One region of the Delftia deserti genome, then DNA from elsewhere that is predicted to be linked to it. Evidence: predicted binding sites of a transcription regulator. Region 1 holds the regulator's gene; the other holds the start of a gene.
The links. Region 1 encodes FNR, which switches genes on or off when oxygen is low (the NO sensors DNR and NnrR bind a similar motif). Its sites were predicted from a motif close to TTGATNNNNATCAA; they were not measured.
Positions count from the first base shown of each region.

Region 2: a site for FNR is predicted at 1,805-1,818, ahead of ACFPFG_RS31030 (bacteriohemerythrin). Genes of this name have one in related genera too.

Region 1 covers NZ_JBHSIH010000001.1:1,376,576-1,379,977, reverse strand. Annotated here, with positions in the region: gene ccoG (cytochrome c oxidase accessory protein CcoG) at 1-997, shown strand, start outside; gene ACFPFG_RS06565 (FixH family protein) at 1,055-1,369, shown strand; gene ACFPFG_RS06560 (hypothetical protein) at 1,550-1,837, shown strand; gene fnr (fumarate/nitrate reduction transcriptional regulator Fnr) at 1,919-2,638, opposite strand; gene hemN (oxygen-independent coproporphyrinogen III oxidase) at 2,800-3,402, shown strand, end outside.
Region 2 covers NZ_JBHSIH010000001.1:6,579,691-6,583,092, forward strand. Annotated here, with positions in the region: gene ACFPFG_RS31020 (2OG-Fe dioxygenase family protein) at 1-600, shown strand, start outside; gene ACFPFG_RS31025 (universal stress protein) at 700-1,137, shown strand; gene ACFPFG_RS31030 (bacteriohemerythrin) at 1,216-1,770, opposite strand; gene ACFPFG_RS31035 (Bug family tripartite tricarboxylate transporter substrate binding protein) at 1,881-2,864, opposite strand; gene ACFPFG_RS31040 (Zn-dependent hydrolase) at 3,119-3,402, opposite strand, start outside.

The DNA.
Region 1 (3,402 bases):
CCTGGACAAGAACGGCTGGACCTTCGAGAAGCTCTGGAAGAAGTCGCTCAAGCAGTTCCTGTGGATTGCCATTGCCCTGTGGACCGGCTTCACCTTCGTGGGCTACTTCGTGCCCATCCGCGAGCTGGGCGGCGAGCTGCTGGCGCTGCAGGGCAGCTGGCAAATGTTCTGGGTGCTGTTCTACGGCTTTGCCACCTACGGCAACGCGGGCTACATGCGCGAGCAGGTCTGCAAATACATGTGCCCCTATGCGCGCTTTCAGAGCGCCATGTTCGACCGGGACACCATGATCGTCAGCTACGACACGGGCCGGGGCGAGCCACGTGCGCCACGCACCAAGAAGGTGGACTACAAGGCCCAGGGCCTGGGCGACTGCATCGACTGCAAGATGTGCGTGCAGGTCTGCCCCGTGGGCATCGACATCCGCAACGGACTGCAGTACGAATGCATCGGCTGCGGCCTGTGCATAGACGCCTGCAATTCCATCATGGACAAGATGGAGTACCCGCGCGGCCTGATCCGCCTGACAACGCAGAACGCCATGGCCGGCCTGTGGCGCCGCGCCCAGGTGCTGCGCCGCATCTTCCGTCCGCGCGTGCTGATCTACTCGGCCGTGCTGGTCGGCCTGAGCGTGGCCATGATCGTGAGCCTGGCGCTGCGCCAGTCGGTCAAGGTGGACGTGATCCGCGACCGTGCCTCGCTGTCGCGCATCGTGGCGGGCGGCAAGCTGGAGAATGTCTACCGGCTGCAGATCATGAATGCCACCGAACAGGCCCAGCGCTACCGCATCAGCGCCCATGGCCTGGACGGGCTGGAGCTGGCGTCCGAGCAGGAAGTCGAGGTCGGCCCGGCCGAGACGCGCGGCATTGCAGCGCGCCTGCAGATTCCCTACGGTTCTGCCGAGCCGGGCTCGCACACCGTATTCTTCGATATCGATGCCCTGCAAGCGGGTGCGGGCCGCACGTCCGAAAAGGCCGTGTTCCTCGTTCCCCGGTGATGTTCCTGGCAGGCGCGGCACGGTCCGCGCCTGCCGCCTGAAAGAAAGAGGTTTCCCATGTCTTCCAGTCCCGCAGTTCCCGCACCCGCCCAGGCCGCTTCGCATCCCGACGCCGGCAAGCCCTGGTGGAAGTTCGGCCATGTCTGGCTGGTGGTGGCAGGCCCGGCCGCCGTGGTGGTGGCCGCCGTGATCACGGCCATCATCGCCATCAATGGCGCCGATCCCGTGATCGACCCCGACTACTACCGCAACGGCATCACGATCAACGAGCGTGCCGATGGCGTGCGCGAAGTGCCCAAGAGCATGGCGCCCGCCGTCACCGGTCGCAACCATGCGGCCACGCCAGCGCACGACCATCCCACGGACCGCTGACCGCGCCAAGCCCCCTCACGAGGCCGCAGTCGCGGCCTTTTTGCATGGCGGATCGCATCTCCGGCATGTGCGACGGGTGAGGGTTTCCTACAGGCGCGCAGGGCGCTTCGGGGCTTGGCGCCAGGCGTTGGCGCGGCGCACAATGAAGGCGACCCCCTCTACAGCACAAGGAGATCGCTGATGTTGGCCCAACGCTGGATGTGGATTGCCTGGCCTGCCTTTCTGGCCGCCGCCGTGATGGAGATGCTGGTTTTTGCCTTTGTTGATCCGCTGCAGCTGCATTGGCTCGGCGATCTGGGCTGGTCGCGCCAGGGCATCTACACGCTGGCCTTCTTCGCCTTCTGGGGCGTGACCATGCTCTCCAGCCTGATGACCACCATGCTGGGCCGCTCGGCCCGCGATCTCAATGACGGCGTGGTCTCCGAGCCCGAACCGGACCTGGCCATGCAGGGGCTGGGGCGGGACTGAGAGAACGCCGGCCGCAATGAACAAGGCCCGCTGTCGCGGGCCTTGTTCATTGGCGGATGAATGCCTGCAGCCCCTGCAGCCTTACTGGCACTGCTGGCTATTGACGATGCGCTTGAGCGCCTCCGTGTCCAGGATGCGCAGATGGCGCTGGCGCACCTCGATGATGTTGTCGTCCGCGAACTTGGAGAACGTGCGGCTCACCGTCTCCAGCTTCAGGCCCAGGTAGCTGCCGATTTCCTCGCGCGTCATGCGCAGCACCAGTTCGGACTTGGAAAAGCCCCGCGCATGCAGGCGCTGCACCAGGTTGAGCACGAAGGCGGCCAGGCGCTCTTCGGCGCGCATGCTGCCCAGCAGCAGCATCACGCCGTGCTCGCGCACGATCTCGCGGCTCATGACCTTGTGCACATGGTTTTGCAGGGCCGTGACCTCGCGCGACAGGTCTTCCAGCTTGTCGAAGGGCATGACGCAGACTTCGGCGTCTTCCAGCGCGACGGCATCGCAGGTGTGGTGGTCGTTGACGATGCCGTCCAGGCCGATGATCTCGCCGGCCATCTGAAAGCCCGTGACCTGGTCGCGTCCGTCCTCGGTGGCCACGCAGGTCTTGAAGAAGCCGGTGCGGATGGCGTACAGCGAGGTGAAGGCCTCGCCGTTGCGAAACAGCAGGCCTCCGCGCTTGACCTTGCGGCGCGTGGCCACGATGTCGTCGATGCGCTGCATCTGCTCGGCATCCAGGCCCATGGGCATGCACAGTTCGCGCAGGTTGCAGTTGGAGCAGGAGGCTTTGATGGTCTGAAGGTTCATGGAGTGATAAACATCAGCGGCACACAGCGTGCCGGCGGTGACCTCGTGGATTGCGATGAGTTGGATCAAATTGTCGCAGCAGTGCCTCAAACAACTCTTGATATGAGTCAAGGACATGACCGATGTGCTGCGGCACAGTCAAGGTATTAGAGGAAAAACCCATGACCGCTGTCACCCCAGAGCTGCTGCGTCGCTTTGACGTACCGGGGCCCCGATACACCTCGTTCCCTACCGCCGACCGCTTTGTCGAGGCCTTTGGTGCAGAGGACTATATCCTGGCGCTGCAACAACGCAAATCGAGTACCGCAGCGCGTGCCATGCCTTTGTCGCTGTATGTGCACGTGCCCTTTTGCGAGTCGCTGTGCTACTACTGCGCCTGCAACAAGATCGTGACGCGCCACCACGATCGCGCCGCCGTCTACCTGGACTACCTGGCGCGCGAGATGGCCTTGCACACGGCCCATTGCGGCAAGGGCCAGACCGTCAGCCAGCTGCACCTGGGCGGCGGCACGCCCACCTTCTTCTCCGACGACGAGCTGCGTACGCTGATGGGCCTGTTGCGCGAGCATTTCAAGCTGGAGCCGGGCGGCGAATACTCCATCGAGGTCGATCCGCGCACCGTCAGCGTCGAGCGCCTGGCCGTGCTCAAGGAGCTGGGCTTCAACCGCCTGAGCTTCGGCGTGCAGGACTTTGACGAGCAGGTGCAGATCGCGGTGCACCGCGTGCAGCCGGCAGAGCAGGTGTTCGAGCTGGTGGCGGCCGCG
Region 2 (3,402 bases), 5.2 Mb from region 1:
GACGGCGGCCGCTACCGGCGCCGTCGCCATTCCTGCTTTATTGCAGGGCAGGGCCAACTGCAGCAGGTGGAGCATCGCGCGCACTGGCAGCCGGTGGAATACAACGCCCTGCATGGCGGCATGCTGCGCATGTTCGATCCCATGCGCGATGCCACGGCGCAAAGCGCCACCTGGAGCCGGCTGCTGCTGGCGCTGGCCGGCCTGTCCGACCAGGTGTTCTGCGCCCAGGGCGATGATGTGCAGCACGAGCGCTGGTTCATCGAGTCCCACCAGTTCCGCATCGACACCACGGACGGCATTGGCCGGCCCACGCCCGAAGGCGCGCACCGCGACGGCGTAGACCTGGTGGCCGTGATCCTGGTCGGGCGCGAGGGCGTGAAGGGCGGCGAGACACGCATCTTCGAGGCCACGGGCCCCAGCGGCCAGCGCTTCACGCTGACCGAGCCCTGGTCGGTGATGCTGCTGGACGATGCCCGCATGATCCACGAGACCACGCCCATCCAGCCCGAGCAGCCGGGCGGCGTGCGCGATACCCTGGTGCTGACCTATCGCCGCCAGGGTTTCCAGGGCTCGGAGCTGACGCGTCGCCGCAAGGATTGATGCAGCTCAAGACGCTGGCGCATGATGGGCGCACACTTTGGTTCATCGACCCGGCCGCCTCCGATTGTTGACGGCGGCCAAGCACAAAGGAGAAAACGCATGTTCAAGCACATCCTGGTTCCCGTGGACGGCTCCAACAGTTCGATGCTGGCGGTTCACAAGGGCGTGGAGCTGGCCAAGGCCTTTGGCAGCACGCTGACGGCGGTCTACGTGGTGGACCCCTATCCGTTCACGGGCGTGGGCGCCGACTTCGCCTACGGCCAGTCGCAGTACCTGAGCGCGGCCACGGCCGAGGCCAACACCACGCTGGACGCCGTCAAGAAGATCACCGACGAGGCTGGCGTGAATGCCACCACCGTTGTCGGCGAGGGCCATGCCGTGCACGAGGGCATCGTGCGCGTGCTCGAGAGCACGGGTGCCGACCTGATCATCATGGGCTCGCAGGGCCGCCGTGGCCTGGAAAAGCTGGTGCTGGGCAGCGTGACCCAGCGCGTGCTGGGCGCCGTGCGCGTGCCGGTGCTGGTCGTGCGCGAGTAGTCGCCAGGCCACTGCGTGAAACTGCAACGGCTCCCTCGGGAGCCGTTTTTCTTGGTGCGCTGCAAGGGCAGGGGGCGCTCAGCGATTGAGCAGCCGCGCCAGCCAGCCCTTTTTCTTGCGCTGCAGTTCCAGCTCCTGCAGCACTTCGTTCTTGAGCCTTTCCTTCTCGGCGGCAGGACTGGACTCGCGCGCCATGCGCAGATAGGCCTTGGCCGAGTCCACGTAGCCGGTGTCTTCGTTGCGGATGTGGTTGAACAGCCAGCGCGAGAGCATGCCGTGCAGCTCGGCGGCCACGTCCTCGCCCGCATCGAAGCGGGTCTGCATCTCGATCACGCGGCGCGTGAACAGCTCGTGCACCTTCTTGTGCGGGCCGGCGAACATGTAGCCGGCGCTCTCGATCAGGCTTTCCTCGAACACGAAGTGCGAGACGGTGTAGTCGATCATCTCGCCGATGACATCGCCCAGGGCCTCGCGGTCGGGCGACGAGCGCAGCTCGTAGAGCTTGTTGATGTAATCGACGATGCGGCGGTGCTGCCGGTCGATTTCTGCAATCCCGGTGTCCAGCTCGGGGACCCAGACCAGCAATGCCATGACGTTCTCCAGGAATTCGGTGATTTCCAGAGAAGTATTCACGGGACTGTCACATAGCTCCTTGATGCAGATCAGGCTGATCTGCATCAATGAAATGCGGCGTTGGCCATTGCAGGCGGTGCCGGGCATGCCGCCCTGGCACCGCAGGCATGTCACTCGATCTTGGCGCCCGAGGACTCGACGATCTGCTTGGACTGCTTGAAGTCGGCCTGGAACATCTTGTCGAAGTCGGCCACGCTCATGGACTGGGGCTCGGCGCCCTGGGTCTGGATGGCGTCGCGCACTTCGGGCATGGCCAGCAGCTTGTTCACTTCGGCGTTGACCTTGGTCACGATGGCCGTGGGCGTGCCCTTGGGCATGAACAGGCCGTACCAGGTGCTCACGTCAAAGCCCTTGAGGCCCGCTTCGGCCAGCGTGGGCGTGTCGGGCAGCGAGGACGAGCGCTTGGCCGATGTGACGGCGATGGCGCGCAGCTTGCCGGCCTTGATCTGGCCGATGGCCGAGGGCACGGAGGACACCAGCAGGTCCACGTTGCCGGCCAGCGCGTCCATCAGGGCCGGGTTGGAGCCCTTGTAGGGCACATGCACCAGCTGGATGCCTGCGGCCTTCTCCAGCAGCACGCCCGAGATGTGGATGCTGGTGCCATTGCCCGGCGAGCCGTAGGTCACCTTGCCCGGGTGCTGCTTGGCAGCGGCCACGATGTCGGCCAGGGTCTTGTAGGGCGAGTTCACGCTGGTGGCGATCACGATGGGCGTGTAGGCCACGTGGGCCACGGGCACCAGGTCCTTGACGGGGTTCCAGGGCAGGTTCTTGTAGAGGTAGGGGCCCAGGACCACGTTGTCCTTCTGGCCCATGACCATGTCGTAGCCCGTGGGCGAGGCCTTGACGGCCTCGGTGATGCCGATGGTGCCGCCTGCGCCCGCACGGTTGTCGGGCACCACGGTCCACTTGCTGACTTCGGTGAGCTTGTTGGACACCACGCGCGCGAGGATGTCGGTGCCGCCGCCGGGCGGGAAGGGCACGATCATGCGCACGGGCTTGTTCGGATAGTCGGCAGCCGCACCTTGGGCGGCTGCGGAAAAGCTCAGGCCCATGGCGGCGGCCACGGCGGTGCAGGTGATCAGTTGGCGGAACATGAAAGAAGAAACTCCAGGGTCTGATGGGGCGGTGCAACCTTCTCGCAGCGGACCGGCAGTGCCGGGCCGCCCATGCGGTGGGTTGTCGATGATCGGGGAGGGTGGTTCCGCCATCTTGCATTGGGAAGCCCGCTATTTGGGCGGATTTCCGCAATCTGTGCCACAGGGGCTTCCACCAAGGAGCAGCTTGTGCCTGCTCCAGAGGGAAGCGGGCTATTTTATGCCGCCTTGGTTCCTGGCCGCAGGCCAGGCTCTCAGGCCTGTGCCAACTGCCTGTCCAGCACGCGCACCGTCTCGTACAGCACCCGCGTGCCGTCCAGCAGCTGGGCGGGTTCTATCCATTCCTCGGGCGCGTGGCTGCGGCCGTGGAGGCAGGGGATGAAGATCATGCCCATGGGTCCGGTGGGCGCCATGTAGACGGCGTCATGGCCGGCGCCGCTGGGCATGCGCATGTGGGCGTAGCCCAGGTTGCGGCAGGCCTGCTCCACGCCCTGCATGACGGGCGCGGCGCAGTCCGTGGGCTGGGAGCGGCTCACGT